2 regions of the Pseudomonas sp. WOUb67 genome follow, and region 2 is predicted to be linked to the other one. Evidence: predicted binding sites of a transcription regulator. Region 2 holds the regulator's gene; the other holds the start of a gene.
What was found. The regulator FliA, encoded in region 2, starts transcription of late flagellar genes. The targets are predictions, from matches to a motif close to CTAAAGTTTNNNNNNNNNNNGCCGNTAA.
Positions count from the first base shown of each region.

Region 1: a site for FliA is predicted at 3,120-3,147, ahead of ABOC32_RS14845 (methyl-accepting chemotaxis protein). Genes of this name have one in related genera too.

Region 1 is NZ_CP170112.1:3,315,425-3,324,805, forward strand. It holds gene ABOC32_RS14830 (PLP-dependent aminotransferase family protein) at 1-552, shown strand, start outside; gene ABOC32_RS14835 (DUF1835 domain-containing protein) at 692-1,933, opposite strand; gene ABOC32_RS14840 (alpha/beta fold hydrolase) at 2,160-3,050, shown strand; gene ABOC32_RS14845 (methyl-accepting chemotaxis protein) at 3,207-4,832, shown strand; gene mgtA (magnesium-translocating P-type ATPase) at 5,746-8,460, shown strand.
Region 2 is NZ_CP170112.1:2,471,377-2,480,757, forward strand. It holds gene flhA (flagellar biosynthesis protein FlhA) at 91-2,220, shown strand; gene flhF (flagellar biosynthesis protein FlhF) at 2,232-3,539, shown strand; gene fleN (flagellar synthesis regulator FleN) at 3,633-4,466, shown strand; gene fliA (RNA polymerase sigma factor FliA) at 4,463-5,203, shown strand; gene ABOC32_RS11280 (chemotaxis response regulator CheY) at 5,324-5,698, shown strand; gene ABOC32_RS11285 (protein phosphatase CheZ) at 5,719-6,507, shown strand; gene ABOC32_RS11290 (chemotaxis protein CheA) at 6,520-8,757, shown strand; gene ABOC32_RS11295 (protein-glutamate methylesterase/protein-glutamine glutaminase) at 8,804-9,381, shown strand, end outside.

The DNA of each region.
Region 1 (9,381 bases), 840 kb from region 2:
GGGCGGCCCTATCTGCCTTTGGCCAGCGACCGCCAGCAGCGGCATGTGATTTACATCGGCACACTGTCCAAGCCCCTGGGCAGCACGTTCCGGTGCAGCTATATCGTCGCGCCGGTGGAGGTGACAGCAGTGCTTGAGCGCAGGGCGACGCTGACCCTGGGGCAGGGCGATGCGGTGATGCAACGGATGCTGGCGGACTTGATCAACGATGGTGAGCTGAAGAAGCACTTGCGCCGGGTCAACCGCGAGTACCGTCGGCGCCGGGAGACCCTGCTGGCTTGCCTGCACGATGCGTTTGGCGAGCAGATTACCGTGCAGGAACCGGAAGGCGGGTTGGCGCTGTGGGTGCGGTTTGCCGACGCGATCAATGTGGACCAGTTGGTAGCCAAGGCGCTGGAGCTGGACCTGGTAGTACGCAGCGGTCGGCAGTTCTCGCCGTTTGGGCATGCCGAGAATGCCTTGCGCCTGGGGTTTGCTTCGCTGGATGTGGAGGAGATCCGGCAGGCCACGCAGCGTTTGGCACAGGCGTGGAGGGCTATTGCCGCGGGATAAGATAAAGGTGTATGCCCGAATGGGGGCCCTGTGGGAGCGGGTTTACCCGCGAACACCGGCATAGCCGGTGCCATACACCGAGTCGCCTTCTTCGCGGGTAAACCCGCTCCCACAGGGACTTGCTATCCCTACGGAATCATCAACGCCGCCACACCTCGCCTTGTTCGGTCACTACCCAAGGCCTGTCAGCCGCATCCACCCGCACCCCGCCGACCCAACGCTGTGCAGGCTTGTGATCAAGCCAGTGCGCCTTGCCTGCAATCACCTGCTCGGCAAGCGGGGTTAGCCGCAGCGGTCGCTGCGCCCAGGCCTCGCCCGGGCCTTCCAGCAGCAACGGCTGTGGCGCATGGATCAACGGTTGCAGCAGCACATGGAACATCATGTCACCGAGGTAGGGCAGGGGTTCATCCTGCATCATCAACTGGCCAAATACGCGGCCGGCCGCTAGCTCGCCGCGTGAAGCCAGCACACGCAGCAGCAGGCGTTCGGTGAGGCTCAATCCATCTTGCGCCCCCGGCAGTTCCTGCAGCTGGCGCGCCAATGCCCAGCCCAGCAACGGCAAGGCCGGGTGCTGGCGGCCAGCCAGCCTGGCCCAGGCCTGTGGATCCGCTGCGGTGTAGGCTGCCCATGCCTCGCGGGCCAGGGCCAGTGCATCCTCACCCAGTGCGCGACGTTGCGGCCACAGCCAGGCCAGCAGGTCGGGGGCCAGTTGCCCGATGCCGATGAAACGCTCGATCCCGGGCACCTGATCAATCTCGATCAGCTCCAGCCGACGCGGCAGGCAGGGCAGGCTGGCCAGCACGCGAACCAGGAACAGCTGGTCGTATGCGTCGGCCTCGCACCACAGCACAATTTCACTGTCGCGGTTCAGCCCGGCCAGTGCTTTGCGCTGCGCCGTTTGGCGCTGCTCAAGGTCGTGGGTGCTCAGCTTGAACGCCTGTTGCACGTAGGCGCTTCGCACCTGCCAGTACTGTTCATCGGGCAGTGCCGGTACGGGCCCCATGACCATGGGGTCGTCGAACATCTGGAAGGCGCCGGCAAACCCGGCGGTGCGCAAGCTGTGGGCGATGTCGTTACCGCAGCGCCAGTGCTGCGCGCTGGCCTCGTCATCGGCGGAAAACCCGGGGTGGCGTGCTGCGAAAGCCACGGCGTCGGCATGGGCCTTGAGCCTGGGCCAGCTGGAAAAGCCGGCCTCGCGGGCCACCAGCCATTGGGTATCGGCAAGCCGGTAGTCGGGGCCGGGAAGGCCAAGCGCGCGCAATTGCTCGCGGGCGTCGTCGGCTTGGTGGTTTTTCAGTTCGGCCAGCAAGCGCTTGGCGCGTTTGCGCAAGGCGGGCAGGTCGAGCAGGCCGTGGTGGCGGGAAGCATTTATGGCGGGCATGCCAACTCCTTTGGGGCTCGGTCCGCCGACAAGCCGGGAGCTGGTGTGGAAATGTTGTGACGCATGGCTCGGGCAACCCCTTCGCGCGGACCGCAGGCGCAGCCGGCGCCCAGGCCCCGACTTTAACGGTGCAGCACAGCGGGTTGCAAACGATAGTTTTCCCATGGGTTGCCGTGGGCCTTATAGTGGCGGGCTTTTCTCCGTTGAAGTCAAAGGAATGGCGACCATGCGCATACGCACCCTGCTTGCAGCAATCGGCACCAGCTTGTCGCTGGGCTCGGCATTGGCTGCGCCAAGCCAGCCAGTGCCTGTGGCTGACGAACGTATTTCGGTAAAGGTCGAGGGCACCGGGCCGGACGTCATCCTGATCCCCGGGCTGGCCTCATCCCGTGAGGTTTGGGCGGGGCTCGCCAGCACACTGCGCCAACAGCATCGCCTGCACCTGGTGCAGGTTGCAGGCTTTGCCGGTCCGCCTGCTGTGGCCCCTGTGGACGGGCGCGTGGCCGCCCCGGTGGCCGAGGCGGTTGCAGACTATATCCGCAGCCAGCACCTGAAGGCGCCGGCCATCATTGGCCATTCGCTGGGCGGCGAGGTCGCGCTGATGCTTGGCGCACGCCACCCCGAGCGGGTAGGGCGGCTGATCGTTGTCGACGCGCTGCCGTTCTACACGTTACTGATCAACCCCATGGCGACCGCCGAAGCGGCTGCACCGCAGGCTGCGGCATTCCGGGATGCAATGCTGGCGGCCCCGCCAGCCCAGGCCGAAGCGATGCAGCGTACCGCCATCGACCGGCTGGCCAAGACGGCTGAGGCCAGGCCTGCGTTGGTCGAGGCGGCGCTGCGTTCAGACCGCAAGGCTGTAGCCGACGCCACCTATGAACTGATGACTACCGACCTGCGCCCGGAACTGGCCCGTATCCAGGCGCCGGTGGAGGTCGTGTACGCCTATGACCCGTTGTTTGGCATACCCGCTGCCAGCGTTGATGCATTGTTCGCCAACGCCTATGCCGGCACACCGCATATCAGCTTCAAGCGCATAGATGGCAGCTTCCACTTCATCATGCTGGACCAACCACAGGCGTTCGCCGAGGCGGTCGTCGACGTCCTCGGCCGCTGAGGCAGGCCGTGGCGAGGCCTGCGGCCGGCAACATCTGTTCGGTTACCGCCCATAACCGCCTCCCTGCGCCTCAAGCCTGCGCCGGCACCTCCGATAGCAGCACACCCACCGTCGAATCTCGACCAGAAGTGGTGCCAACAAAGGAGTACTGCCCGCATGCTTGCCAACCTGAAGATACGTACCGGAATGTTCTGGGTGCTGTCGTTGTTCAGCCTGACCCTGCTGTTTTCCACCATCAGCGCCTGGCGGGCAGCAGTGGGCAGCGACCAGCAGATCACCGAACTGGACCAGACCGCGCACCAGTCGGACCGGTTGAACAACGCGTTGCTGATGGCAATTCGTTCCAGTGCCAATGTGTCCTCGGGCTTCATCGAGCAGTTGGGTGGCCATGACGAGAGTGCAGCCAAGCGCATGGCGCTGTCGGTCGAGCTGAACGACAAGAGCCAGAAGCTGGTCGACGAATTTGTCGAAAACGCGCGTGAGCCAGCCCTTCGGCCCTTGGCAATCGAACTGCAGGCTACCTTTGCCGAATACGCCAAGGCGGTGGCCGGGCAGCGTGAGGCAACCCGCCAGCGCTCGCTGGAGCAGTACTTCAAGGTCAACAGCGACGCCGGCAATGCCATGGGCCGGTTGCAAGCGTTGCGTCAGCAACTGGTGGGCGCACTGAGCGAGCGTGGCCAGCAGATCATGCTTGAGTCTGATCGGCGTCTGGCCCGCGCCCAACTGCTGAGTCTGGGGCTGCTGGCGGTGACGTTGGTGCTGGCGGCGCTGTGCTGGGCTTTCATTGCCCAGCGTGTTTTGCACCCGCTGCGCGAAGCCGGTCGGCATTTCCAGCGTATTGCCGGTGGCGACCTCAGCGTGCCGGTGCAGGGGCAGGGCAACAACGAGATCGGCCAGCTGTTCCACGAACTGCAGCGTATGCAGCAGAGCCAGCGTGACACCCTGGGGCAGATCAACCACTGTGCCCGGCAGCTGGATGCAGCCGCTACCGCGTTGAACGCGGTCACCGAAGAAAGCGCCAACAACCTCCGCCAGCAGGGGCAGGAGCTGGAGCAGGCAGCCACCGCCGTGACCGAAATGACCACGGCCGTGGAGGAGGTTGCGCGCAACGCCATCACCACGTCGCAAACCACCAGCGAGTCCAACCAGCTGGCCGCGCAAAGCCGCCAGCAAGTCAGCGACAACATCGATGGCACCGAGGCCATGACCCGCGAGATCCAGACCAGCAGTGCGCACCTGGAGCAACTGGTCGGGCAGGTGCGGGATATCGGCAAGGTACTGGAAGTGATCCGCTCGGTGTCCGAGCAAACCAACCTGCTGGCGCTCAATGCTGCCATCGAGGCCGCCCGTGCCGGTGAGGCCGGGCGCGGCTTTGCGGTGGTGGCGGATGAAGTGCGCACGCTGGCCTACCGCACGCAACAGTCGACCCAGGAAATCGAACAGATGATCGGCCGCGTACAGGCGGGCACCGAAGCGGCGGTGGCTTCGATGCAGGCCAGCACCAACCGCGCCCAGTCGACCCTGGACGTGACCCTGGCCTCCGGGCAGGTGCTGGAAGGTATCTACAGTGCGATCGGCGAAATCAACGAGCGCAACCTGGTCATTGCCAGTGCGGCCGAAGAGCAGGCTCAGGTGGCGCGGGAAGTGGACCGCAACCTGCTGAACATCCGCGAGCTGTCGATCAATTCGGCGACGGGCGCGCAGCAGACCAGCGAAGCGAGCAAGGCGATGTCGGGGCTGGTGGGCGAGATGACGGCATTGGTGGGCCGGTTCAGGGTTTGAGGTCCGGCGGGCGACGAGCCCGCACCTGGCCGGTTGTCGCGGTCAACTGTAGGAGCGGCCTTGTGTCGCGATGGGCTGCAAAGCAGCCCCGGCAATTTGTGTTTCTGTGCTGAAATCCCGGGGCTGCTCTGCAGCCCATCGCGACACAAGGCCGCTCCTACAAGGGGCAGTGCAAGCCTGAAGGAAAGAGGAAACATTAAAATACGGTGAAACTTATTTAAAGTTCCCCTTGCTGGTTGACTTCGATACTACGCTTGCATAAAGTTCGATCGCCCCGAGAAAGGGCCTTTTTTCCCTTCACTGAAGAATTCAATGGACACAGTATCTAGTCGCTGCCTGACCGCCGCCGTATGGCCCGGTCAGGCACTTGAACCGGAACACCGGTCCCGACACCCTGGTCGGGCAAGCCGCGCCAGAGCCTGATGCTCCGCCGTGACTTGCCGCCGCCGGTGTCCGCCGGTTGGAGGCAAGCTCATGAACCTTACTTCATTCGTATCACATCGCCTGCTCGCCTGCCTTGCGCCGCAGCAGGCCCGTGCCCGGCCGCCCCGCCTGCATGGGTACCCTGACGACAGCCAGGAGCCCCCCAGTAGATGCGGGCCGCTGGCGTGTCTTCATGCCCGCTTGAGCCGCCAGACTTCTCGCTGAATACAAGATATTGAACGGTATCTTTGCTCTCGAACTTTTTAAATTAAAAGTTCACGGGTAACTATTGCCCGGTATTTATCAACAGGAATCAAACCATGGATTGCGCGAGTAGAAAGTTCGCTGCCGAAACAACTTCCGACCCTCGGCAGCGGACAGACAACTGTCGGACAACCCGAGTATTTTTCTGCGACCCGACATGCCTTCGTTCACCGCCTGAGTGAAACGTCTGTGTGTCGTGCCGCCGCAGCGGCAGGAGCACAGCAACATGACTGTCAAACACCGCAACACCTCATCGGCCAAGGCCGAACGTGAAACCCGCCTATCTACCCGCGCTGCCCGTGAAGCGCGCAATGGCCTGGCCGTTACCCTCGCCAACCTTGATGCCAGCGAACACGGTCTGACCGAGCACGAGGCTGCCAAGCGCCTGGAGCGCGATGGGGCCAACCAGGTCGCCCACGACCCGCAACCCCACGCCCTGGTGCAATTGCTCAAGGCCCTGCACAACCCGTTCATCTATGTACTGCTGACCCTGGCCGGGATCAGCTTCGTCACCGACTACTGGCTGCCGGTCAGCGCCGGCGAAACGGACGACGCCGACCTGACCAAGGTCATCATCATCATGACCATGGTCAGCCTCAGCAGCCTGCTGCGCTTCTGGCAGGAATACCGCTCGAACAAGGCCGCCGACGCGCTCAAGGCCATGGTGCGCACCACCGCCACCGTACTGCGCCGCGAGCAGGTCGGGCAGGCCCCGCGCCTGCGCGAAGTGCCCATGGACGAACTGGTGGCCGGCGACATCGTGCAGCTTTCTGCAGGCGACATGATCCCCGCCGACATTCGCCTGCTCGAATCGCGCGACCTGTTCATCAGTCAGGCAGTGCTCACCGGCGAAGCGCTGCCGGTCGAGAAGTACGACACCTTGGGCAATGTCGCGCAGAAGTCTGCCACCGGGCATGGCGCTGACCAGGGCAACCTGCTTGAGCTGCCGAACATCTGCTTCATGGGCACCAACGTGGTCAGCGGCCGCGCCCGCGCCGTGGTGGTCGCCACCGGCCGGCGCACCTACTTCGGCTCGCTGGCCAAAGCCATTGCCGGCTCGCGCAGCCAGACCGCCTTCGACCGCGGTGTGAACAGCGTCAGCAGCCTGCTGATCCGCTTCATGCTGGTGATGGTGCCGGTGGTGTTCATGATCAACGGTGTGGTCAAGGGCGACTGGGGTGATGCCTTCCTCTTCGCGCTTGCCGTGGCAGTGGGCCTGACCCCGGAAATGCTGCCGATGATCGTCAGCGCCAACCTGGCCAAGGGCGCCGTGGCCATGGCCCGGCGCAAGGTGGTGGTCAAGCGCCTGAACGCCATCCAGAACCTGGGCTCCATGGACGTACTGTGCACCGACAAGACCGGCACGCTCACCCAGGACCGGATCATCCTCGAACACCACGTGCGCTCCGACGGCCAGCGCGACCGGCATATCCTTGAACTGGCCTGGCTCAACAGCCATCACCAGAGCGGCATCCGCAACCTGATGGACCAGGCCGTGCTGCATTTCGCGGGTCAGGACCGTGAGTTCCAGGTGCCCTATGCCTATGCAAAAGTCGATGAACTGCCGTTCGATTTCATCCGCCGTCGCCTGTCGGTGGTGGTGAAGAACGCCTTGGGTGATCACCTGCTGGTCAGCAAGGGTGCGGTCGAGGAAATGCTCGCCATCGCCACCCATGTGCAGGAAGGCGACAGCGTCGTTGTCCTGGACCCGCGCCGCCGCCAGCAGCTTCTGGCCAGCGCCGATGCCTACAACCAGGACGGCTTCCGTGTGCTGGTGGTCGCCACCCGCGAGATCCCGGCGGCCGAAGGCAAGGCGCAGTACCACACCGACGATGAGCGCGACCTGGTCATCCAGGGTTTCCTGACCTTCCTCGACCCACCCAAGGAAACTGCCGGCCCGGCCATCGCCGCCCTGCGCGACATGGGCGTGCGGGTGAAGGTGCTGACCGGCGACAACCCGGTGGTTACCTGCAAGGTCTGCCGTGAAGTGGGCCTGGAGCCAGGCCTGCCACTGCTCGGCCAGGACATCGAGCGCATGGACGACACCACCCTGAAGCTTCAGGTCGAGGAACGCACGGTCTTTGCCAAGCTCACCCCGCTGCAGAAATCACGCGTGCTCAAGGCCCTGCAGGCCAATGGTCACACGGTGGGCTTCCTCGGCGACGGCATCAACGACGCCGCAGCCCTGCGCGATGCCGATGTCGGTATCTCGGTGGACAGCGGCACCGACATCGCCAAGGAGTCGGCCGATATCATCCTGCTGGAAAAGAGCCTGATGGTGCTGGAGGAGGGGGTGCTCAAAGGCCGCGAAACCTTCGGCAACATCATGAAGTACCTGTGCATGACTGCCAGTTCCAACTTCGGCAATGTGTTCTCGGTTTTGGTGGCCAGTGCGTTCATTCCGTTCCTGCCGATGCTGGCGATTCACCTGCTGCTGCAGAACCTGATGTACGACTTCTCCCAGCTGTCGCTGCCGTGGGACCGCATGGACAAGGAGTTCCTCAGCAAACCACGCAAATGGGATGCCCGCAACATCGGCCGCTTCATGCTGTGGATCGGCCCGACGTCGTCGATCTTCGACATCACCACCTTTGCCCTGATGTGGTACGTGTTCGCTGCCAACAGCGTCGAGATGCAGGCGCTGTTCCAGTCTGGCTGGTTCATCGAAGGGTTGCTGTCGCAGACCTTGGTGGTACACATGCTGCGTACTCGCAAGGTGCCGTTCTTCCAGAGCACCGCTGCGCTGCCGGTGGTGCTGGCAACGGGACTGGTGATGGCATTGGGCATCTACATCCCGTTCTCGCCGGTGGGCGCGATGGTCGGCCTGGTGCCGTTGCCATGGGAATACTTCCCTTGGCTGGTTGCTACGCTGCTGGGTTATTGCGTGGTCGCGCAAGCGATGAAGACCCTCTACATCCGCCGCTTCGGGCAGTGGTTCTGAGCCCTGCAAGGTGGCACGGGCTTCGCCCGTGAGCCTGAAGCTGGCGCTGGTCCTGTGGCAGCGGGTTCACCCGCGAAGAATCCAACGCAGGGTATGGCACCGGCTTCGCCGGTGTTCGCGGCTAAAGCCGCTCCCACAGGTGCAGCGCAAGCCTGAAGCCGGCCCGGTACCTGTGGGAGCGGGTTCACCCGCGAAGCATCCAGCGCGGTGTATGGCACCGGCTTTGCCGGTGTTCGCGGCTAAAGCCGCTCCCACAGGTGCAGCGCAAGCCTGAAACCGGCCCGGTACCTGTGGGAGCGGGTTCACCCGCGAAGTATCCAGCGCGGTGTATGGCACCGGCTTTGCCGGTGTTCGCGGCTAAAGCCGCTCCTACAGGTGCAGCGCAAGCCTGAAGCCGGCCCGGTACCTGTGGGAGCGGGTTCACCCGCGAAGAATCCAGCGCGGTGTATGGCACCGGCTTCGCCGGTGTTCGCGGCTAAAGCCGCTCCCACAGGTGCAGCGCAAGCCTGAAACCGGCCCGGTACCTGTGGGAGCGGGTTCACCCGCGAAGTATCCAGCGCGGTGTATGGCACCGGCTTTGCCGGTGTTCGCGGCTAAAGCCGCTCCTACAGGTGCAGCGCAAGCCTGAAGCCGGCCCGGTACCTGTGGGAGCGGGTTCACCCGCGAAGCATCCAGCGCGGTGTATGGCACCGGCTTTGCCGGTGTTCGCGGCTAAAGCCGCTCCTACAGGTACAGCGTAAGCCTGAAACCGGCACGGTACCTGTGGGAGCGGGTTCACCCGCGAAGCATCCAGCGCGGTGTATGGCACCGGCTTTGCCGGTGTTCGCGGCTAAAGCCGCTCCTACAGGTGCAGCGCAAGCCTGAAACCGGCACGGTACCTGTGGGAGCGGGTTCACCCGCGAAGCATCCAGCGCGGTGTAT
Region 2 (9,381 bases):
ATCATCTGCCGAGCAAAGTTGGAAGGCTTCTTGCAAAGCCACGCCCAGGCGCCCCCTGGGCGTCAAAGTTTTGCATCAAGAGGACTCGCGGTGGATCGCACTCAGTTAATCAGCAACGCCCGCAACAACCTGGCCGGTCTCGGCCGGGGCAACCTGGGCGTGCCGCTGCTGCTGCTGGTGATGTTGGCAATGATGATGTTGCCGATACCGCCGTTCCTGCTCGACGTGTTCTTCACCTTCAACATCGCCTTGTCGATCGTGGTGCTGCTGGTCTGCGTGTACGCCCTGCGCCCGCTGGACTTCGCCGCCTTCCCCACCATCCTGCTGGTGGCCACGCTGCTGCGTCTGGCCCTGAACGTGGCGTCCACCCGCGTGGTCATGCTGCATGGCCAGGAGGGCCACGGCGCTGCCGGTAAGGTGATCCAGGCCTTCGGTGAGGTAGTGATCGGCGGCAACTACGTGGTCGGTGGCGTGGTGTTTGCCATCCTCATGATCATCAACTTCGTGGTGGTGACCAAGGGTGCCGGGCGTATTTCCGAGGTGAGCGCGCGTTTCACCCTCGACGCCATGCCCGGCAAGCAGATGGCCATCGACGCCGACCTCAACGCCGGCCTGATCGACCAGGCCCAGGCCAAGCACCGCCGTGCCGAGGTGGCGCAGGAGGCCGAGTTCTATGGCTCGATGGACGGTGCCAGCAAGTTCGTCCGCGGTGACGCCATCGCCGGCCTGCTGATCCTGTTCATCAACCTGATCGGCGGCATGCTGATCGGCATGCTGCAGCACGGCATGAGCTTCGGCGATGCCGGCAGGGTGTACGCCTTGCTGACCATTGGTGACGGTTTGGTGGCGCAATTGCCATCACTGCTGCTGTCCACCGCCGCCGCGATCATGGTCACCCGCGCCTCGGGCTCCGAGGACATGGGCAAGCTGATCAACCGGCAGATGTTCGATTCGCCCAAGGCCCTGGCGGTATCCGGCGGGCTGATGATCGTCATGGGGCTGGTGCCGGGCATGCCCCACGTGGCCTTCCTCAGCCTTGGCCTGATGGCCTGTGGCGGCGCCTACCTGGTGTGGAAGAAGCAGCACAAGGTCAAGCTGGAGGCGCAGCAAGAGGCGCAGCGCCAGCAAGACCTGTTGCCCTCGCCGCAGCGCGCGCTCGATACCAAGGAGCTGGGCTGGGACGACGTGACGCCCATCGACATGATCGGCCTGGAAGTCGGTTACCGGCTGATCCCGCTGGTCGACCGCAACCAGGGCGGCCAGTTGCTGGCGCGGATCAAGGGGGTGCGCAAGAAGCTGTCCCAGGACCTGGGTTTCCTCATGCCCACCGTGCACATTCGCGACAACCTCGACCTGCAGCCCAGCGCCTATCGCCTGACCCTGATGGGGGTGATCCTCGCCGAAGCAGAGATTTACCCGGACCGGGAGCTGGCGATCAACCCCGGGCAAGTGTTCGGCACCCTGAACGGCATTGCCGCGCGCGACCCGGCGTTTGGCCTGGAGGCGGTGTGGATCGACGTCGGCCAGCGTTCCCAGGCTCAGTCGCTGGGCTACACCGTGGTCGACGCAAGCACCGTGGTGGCCACCCACCTCAACCAGATCCTGCAGAAGCACTGCCACGAGCTGATTGGCCACGAAGAGGTTCAGCAACTGCTGCAGGTGCTGTCCAAGGCATCGCCTAAACTTGCAGAAGAGCTGGTGCCGGGTGTCATTTCCTTGTCGGGCCTGCTGAAGGTGCTGCAAGCGTTGTTGTCGGAACAGGTGCCGGTGCGCGATATTCGCAGTATTGCCGAAGCCATCGCGAACAACGCCGGCAAGAGTCAAGATACCGCCGCGCTGGTGGCGGCTGTACGCGTCGGATTGTGTCGCGCCATCGTGCAAAGCATTGTCGGCGTTGAGTCTGAGCTGCCAGTGATTACCCTGGAGCCAAGGTTGGAACAGATTTTGCTCAATAGTCTGCAAAGGGCCGGGCAGGGTCAGGAAGATGGTGTTCTTCTGGAACCGAGCATGGCCGAGAAGCTGCAACGTTCGCTGATCGAAGCGGCCCAGCGCCAGGAAATGCAGGGCCAACCGGCCATACTGCTGGTCGCCGGCCCGATCCGCGCCATGCTGTCGCGTTTCGGTCGCCTGGCTGTACCGAATTTGCATGTTCTGGCGTATCAGGAAATACCTGACAACAAGCAAGTCACCATCGTTGCCACCGTGGGCCCTAACGGCTGAGGTAGTGGATAATGCAAGTTAAGCGATTTTTCGCCGCCGATATGCGTCAGGCCATGAAACTGGTCCGTGACGAGCTGGGCGCCGATGCCGCGATCATTGGCAACCGCCGCATTGCCGGTGGTGTCGAACTGACGGCCGCGCTGGACTACAAGCTGTCCGCCCTGGCCCCGCGCGTGCCCAACGCCGAGCTGGAAGAAGAGCTGCGCAAGACCCATACGCGCATCGCCACTGCCCAGGCCGAGCTGGACCACCGCCAGGACAGCAGCGACAACAACCGCCAATTGTTTGCCGGGCAGTCGCTGACGGCCGCCGAGCCGTTGATCGAGCCGCACGTCGATGCCCCTGAGGCTGTCGCTGCCCCTGCTGCGGCGCCGGTCGACCCGCGCCTGTTCGATGCCATGCGCTCCGAGCTGTCGGGCCTGCGCGAGCTGCTGGAAGTGCAGCTCGGTTCGCTGGCCTGGAGCCAGCTGCAGGGCAGCAAGCCGCAGCAGGCCAACCTCTGGCGCCGCCTGCAGCGCATTGGCCTGTCCGGGCCTATCGCCCGTGAGCTGCTGGACCTGACCACCGAGATCGAAGAGCCTCGCCAGGCCTGGCGCATGCTGTTGGCGCACCTGGCGCGGATGATCGAAATTCCTGAAATCGAACCGATCGAAGAGGGTGGGGTAATTGCCATGGTCGGCCCGGCCGGCATGGGCAAGACCACCACCCTGGCCAAGCTGGCTGCCCGCTACGTGCTCAAGTACGGCGCGCAGAACCTGGCGCTGGTGAGCATGGACAGCTTCCGTATCGGTGCCCAGGAGCAGCTCAAGACCCTGGGCCGCATCCTCAACGTGCCAGTGACCTACGTCGACCCGGGCCAGTCGTTGGCTGCGGCGCTGGAGCCACTGCTGCGCAAGCGCGTCGTGCTGATCGATACCGCCGGCCTGCAGGCCAGCGACCCGGCACTGCGCATGCAGCTGGAAACCCTGGCCGGGCGTGGCATTGCCGCGAAGAATTACCTGGTACTGGCTACCACCAGCCAGAAACAGGTGCTGACCGCCGCCTACCACAGCTACAAGCGTTGTGGCCTGGCCGGTTGCATCCTGACCAAACTGGATGAAACGGCGAGCCTCGGCGATGTGCTGAGCCTTGCCATCAGTCATGAACTGCCCGTGGCCTACCTCACCGATGGCCCGCGCATTCCTGACGACCTGCACCTGCCGCGTGGTCACCAGCTGGTGTCCCGTGCGGTGAATGTGCAGCTGCAGGACGAGCCCAGCGAAGAGGCCATGGCCGACATGTTCGCTGATCTCTATCACAACCCCCGGCGAGCGGGTTGACCATGAAGCGTGTGCAAAGTAGCTATGCCAAGGGGTACGCAGAATTGCCCCACGTGTGGCCTGAGTCCCAGCGAGACAAGGTAAAGAACAGACATGGGTAGCATGCATCCCGTACAGGTGATCGCCGTGACCGGTGGCAAAGGTGGCGTCGGCAAGACTAACGTTTCAGTGAACTTGTCCCTGGCGCTGGCCGAGCTTGGCCGCAGGGTCATGCTGCTGGACGCCGACCTGGGCCTGGCCAACGTCGACGTGTTGCTGGGCCTTACCCCCAAACGTACCCTGGCCGATGTCATCGAGGGGCGCTGCGAGCTGCGTGACGTGATGCTGCAAGGCCCTGGCGGTGTGCGCATCGTGCCGGCGGCCTCGGGCACCCAGAGCATGGTGCACCTGGCCCCGGCCCAGCATGCCGGGCTGATCCAGGCGTTCAGCGAAATCGGCGACAACCTCGACGTGCTGGTGATCGACACTGCGGCGGGTATCGGTGAGTCGGTGGTCAGCTTCGTTCGCGCCGCCCAGGAAGTGCTGCTGGTGGTGTGTGACGAGCCCACCTCGATCACCGATGCCTACGCCCTGATCAAACTGCTCAACCGCGACTACGGGATGAATCGTTTCCGTGTGCTGGCCAACATGGCGCAGAGCCCGCAGGAAGGGCGCAACCTGTTCGCCAAGCTGACCAAGGTCACCGACCGCTTCCTCGACGTTGCCCTGCAGTACGTGGGCGCCGTGCCGTACGACGAATGCGTGCGCAAGGCGGTGCAGAAGCAGCGCGCCGTCTACGAAGCCTTCCCGCGTTCCAAATGCGCGCTGGCCTTCAAGGCGATTGCCCAGAAGGTCGACAGCTGGCCGCTGCCGGCCAACCCGCGCGGGCACCTGGAGTTCTTTGTCGAGCGTCTGGTGCAACCCACCAGCGCGGGACCCGTGCTATGAACGCCAGCGGCTTCAAGATGTACAGCCGGGCGGCGAAAGACGCCCAGTACGAGCTTATCGAACGCTACGCCCCGCTGGTGAAGCGCATTGCCTACCACCTGTTGGCGCGCTTGCCGGCCAACGTGCAGGTCGAGGACCTGATCCAGGCCGGCATGATCGGCCTGCTTGAAGTGGCCAACAAGTATGACGCCAGCAAAGGCGCCAGCTTTGAAACCTATGCTGGCATCCGCATCCGCGGGGCCATGCTCGACGAGGTGCGCAAGGGCGACTGGGCACCGCGTTCGGTGCACCGTAATACCCGCATGGTCAGTGACGCAATGCGTGCCGTTGAAGCCAGAACAGGCCGGGACGCTAAAGATCATGAAGTTGCTGCCGAACTCCAATTGAGTCTCGACGATTACTACGGGATCTTGAACGATACCTTGGGCAGCCGCCTGTTCAGCTTTGACGACCTGTTGCAGGACGGCGAGCACGAAGGGCTGCATGAGGATGGCGCCAGTGGCCATGTCGAACCTGCGCGTGGCCTGGAGGACGAACGCTTCCAGGCTGCCCTGACCGAGGCCATTGCCAACCTGCCGGAGCGTGAGCGCCTGGTACTGGCGCTGTACTACGACGAAGAGTTGAACCTCAAGGAAATCGGCGAGGTGCTTGGGGTCAGCGAGTCGCGGGTCAGCCAGTTGCACAGCCAGTGCGCCGCGCGCCTGCGTAGCCGCCTGGGGGAATGGCGGGCACGTTGAGCCCGGTGTCGTTGCAGGCGTTTTCCACGTGCTTTTTCCACGTTGTACCGAATTGAATGAGTGCGTGCCCGGTAGACCGGGCGCGTTTGAGACTGCTTGGAGGTCTAATTGGACAAGAACATGAAAATCCTCATCGTTGACGACTTTTCGACGATGCGGCGGATCATCAAGAACCTGTTGCGTGACCTGGGCTTCACCAACACCGAAGAAGCCGACGATGGCACTACGGCGCTGCCGATGCTGGAAAACGGCCACTACGATTTCCTGGTGACTGACTGGAACATGCCCGGCATGTCCGGCATCGACCTGCTGCGTAAAGTGCGAGCCAGTGAAAAGCTGAAAACCATGCCGGTACTGATGGTAACTGCCGAGGCCAAGCGCGACCAGATCATCGAAGCGGCCCAGGCCGGCGTCAATGGCTATGTGGTCAAGCCGTTCACCGCTCAGGTGCTCAAAGAAAAGATCGAGAAGATCTTCGAACGCGTCAACGGCTGAGTCACGTCAGGGGGCGCGCCATGGATTCATCACAAACGTCTTTGGGGGAGTTCGAATCGACCCTGAAGAAGCATGCCCAGGAGTTGGTCGAAAGCCTGGAGCGGGGCCGTTTCGGCGAGGCGGTACAGCTGATTCACGAGCTGAACCAGACCCGCGACCGCGGCCTGTACCAGGAAGTTGGCAAGCTGACCCGCGAGTTGCACAGCGCGATCGTCAGCTTCCAGATCGACCCGACCATACCGCAGGCCGAGGAGGTGTCGCAGATTACCGACGCTACCGAGCGCCTGTCGTACGTGGTCAAGCTGACCGAGGGCGCGGCCAACCGCACCATGGACCTGGTCGAGGAAAGCACCCCGGTGCTAAACGACCTGGCCAGCGAAGCCAAGGCCCTGAGCACCGATTGGCAGCGCTTCATGCGCCGCGAAGTGGCTGCGCCGGAGTTCCGCGACCTGGTCAAGCGCGTCGACAGTTTCCTGACGCACAGCGCTGAAGGTAACCGCAAGGTTGCCGGGCATCTCAACGACATTCTGCTGGCTCAGGACTATCAGGACCTGACCGGCCAGGTGATCAAGCGCGTCACCAGCCTGGTGACCGAGGTGGAAAGCAACCTGCTCAAACTGGTGCTGATGGCCAGCCAGGTCGACCGCTTTGCCGGTATCCAGCATGACCACGATCAACTGCGCGCAGAAAAAGATGCAGAAAAACATCCGACTCGGGGTGAAGGTCCGCAGATTCATGCCGATAAGCGTGAAGACGTTGTGTCCGGTCAGGACGATGTCGATGATTTGCTGTCCAGCCTGGGTTTTTAAGGAGCACGTTTGATGAGCTTCGGCGCCGATGAAGAAATCCTCCAGGATTTCCTGGTAGAAGCCGGCGAAATACTTGAGCAACTGTCCGAGCAACTGGTCGAGCTGGAAAGCCGACCTGACGATGCCGACCTGCTCAATGCGATCTTTCGCGGTTTCCACACTGTAAAAGGGGGCGCCGGCTTCCTCCAGCTGAACGAGCTGGTGGAGTGCTGCCATATCGCCGAGAACGTGTTCGACATCCTGCGCAAAGGTGAGCGCCGGGTCGATGCGGAACTGATGGACGTGGTGCTTGAGGCACTGGATACGGTCAACAGCATGTTTGGCCAGGTGCGCGAGCGCGCCGACGTCACCCCGGCCACCCCCGAGTTGCTGGCGGCTTTGTCGCGCCTGGCCGAACCCGGTGGTGCCGAGGTTGCTGAAGCGCCTGCGGCACCGGTAGCCGAGGCGCAGGTTGCAGCCGTGGCCCCTGCCGATGACCAGGACATCACCGACAGCGAGTTTGAGCAGTTGCTCGATTCGCTCGATGCGGTCAAGGCGCAAGCCGCGGTCGACGAGCAGATGCAGGGCGAGACCATCAGTGGCGCAGGTGACGAAATCACCGACGCCGAGTTCGAGTCGCTGCTTGACCAGTTGCACGGCAAAGGCCAGTTCAGTGTCGAAGCTGCGGTACAGCCGGTTGCCGCGCCTGCAGAAGCAGTAAGCGACGAAATTACCGACGAAGAATTCGAATCGTTGCTCGACCAGTTGCATGGCAAGGGCACGTTCCAGGCCGATGTCTTGCCTGCCGTCAAAGCACCGGCGCCGGTCGCGGTTGACAACAGCGCCGCTGGCGACGAAATCAGCGAGCACGAGTTCGAGGCCTTGCTGGACCAGTTGCACGGCAAGGGCAAGTTTGGTGGTGATGTTGCTGCGGTCGAGGCCCCGGCTGCAGCCAAGGTGCAAGCGCCTGCCCAGGCCAAGGCCGACAGCCAGCCGGTGGCCAAGCCAGCCGTTGCTGCGCCTGCACCTGCCGCCGCCAGCAAGCCTGCGCCGGCCCCTCGTGCGCCGGCGCCGGCTGCCGAGAAGCATGCCGTCAGCGAAGCGGAAACCACCGTTCGCGTCGACACCGCGCGCCTGGACGAGATCATGAACATGGTCGGTGAACTGGTGCTGGTGCGTAACCGCCTGGTGCGCCTGGGCCTGAACAGCGGTGACGAGGCCATGTCCAAGGCCGTGTCCAACCTCGACGTGGTCACGGCCGACCTGCAGACGGCGGTGATGAAAACCCGCATGCAGCCGATCAAGAAAGTGTTCGGCCGCTTCCCGCGGCTGGTACGCGACCTTGCCCGCCAGCTGAAGAAAGAGATCAACCTGGAACTGGTCGGCGAAGAAACCGACCTGGACAAGAACCTGGTCGAGGCCCTGGCCGACCCGTTGGTGCACCTGGTGCGCAACGCCGTCGACCATGGTGTCGAGATGCCCGATGAGCGTGAAGCGTCGGGCAAGGCCCGCACCGGCCGCGTGGTGCTGTCGGCCGAGCAGGAAGGGGACCACATCCTGTTGTCGATTTCTGACGACGGCAAGGGCATGGACCCGAACATCCTGCGCGCCAAGGCCGTGGAAAAAGGCCTGATGGACAAGGATGCCGCTGATCGCCTGAGCGAATCGGACTGCTACAACCTGATCTTCGCCCCGGGCTTCTCGACCAAGACCGAGATTTCCGATGTGTCTGGCCGTGGCGTGGGCATGGATGTGGTGAAAACCAAGATCTCCCAGCTCAACGGCTCGATCAACATCTACTCGGCCAAGGGCCAGGGCTCGAAGATCGTCATCAAGGTGCCGCTGACCCTGGCGATCATGCCCACCCTGATGGTGATGCTGGGCAACCAGGCGTTCGCCTTCCCGCTGGTCAACGTCAACGAGATCTTCCACCTCGACCTATCGCGCACCAACGTGGTCGACGGGCAGGAAGTGGTGATCGTACGTGACAAGGCGCTGCCGCTGTTCTACCTCAAGCGCTGGCTGGTACAGGGCCAGGTGCACGAAGAGCAGCACGAGGGTCATGTCGTGATCCTGTCGGTCGGCACGCAACGCATCGGCTTTGTCGTCGATCAACTGGTTGGCCAGGAAGAAGTGGTAATCAAGCCGCTGGGCAAGATGCTGCAGGGCACCCCGGGCATGTCCGGGGCCACCATCACCGGTGACGGTCGCATTGCGTTGATTCTCGACGTCCCGAGCATGCTCAAGCGTTACGCCGCGCGGCGTATTTGATTTCGGTGGCGGACCCTGGCGGGTCGCGCCGCCTAATGGAGTGTTTATGGCAGTCAAGGTCCTGGTGGTGGATGATTCCGGTTTCTTCCGCCGCCGTGTCTCGGAAATCCTCTCCGCGGATCCAACGATCCAGGTGGTAGGTACCGCGACCAATGGCAAGGAAGCAATCGACCAGGCGCTGGCGCTCAAGCCCGATGTCATCACCATGGACTACGAAATGCCCATGATGGACGGCATCACCGCGGTGCGGCACATCATGCAGCGCTGCCCGACGCCGGTATTGATGTTTTCCTCGCTGACCCACGAAGGCGCGCGCGTCACCCTCGACGCGCTGGATGCTGGTGCGGTGGATTACCTGCCGAAAAACTTCGAGGACATCTCGCGCAACCCCGACAAGGTCAAGCAGATGCTATGCGAGAAGGTGCATACCATTTCGCGCAGCAACCGCCGCCTCGCCAGCTATGCCAGGCCGGCTCCGGTCGCCGCGCCTGTGCCGGCCAGCAGCCCTGCGCCCGCCAGCAGCTTCGCCAGCCCGGCGCCGGCCCGCCCTGCGGCGCCTGCCCGTGCAGCGGCCCCGGCCCCGGCGGCGTCACACTCGCCAGCCCCCAAGCGCAAGCCCTACAA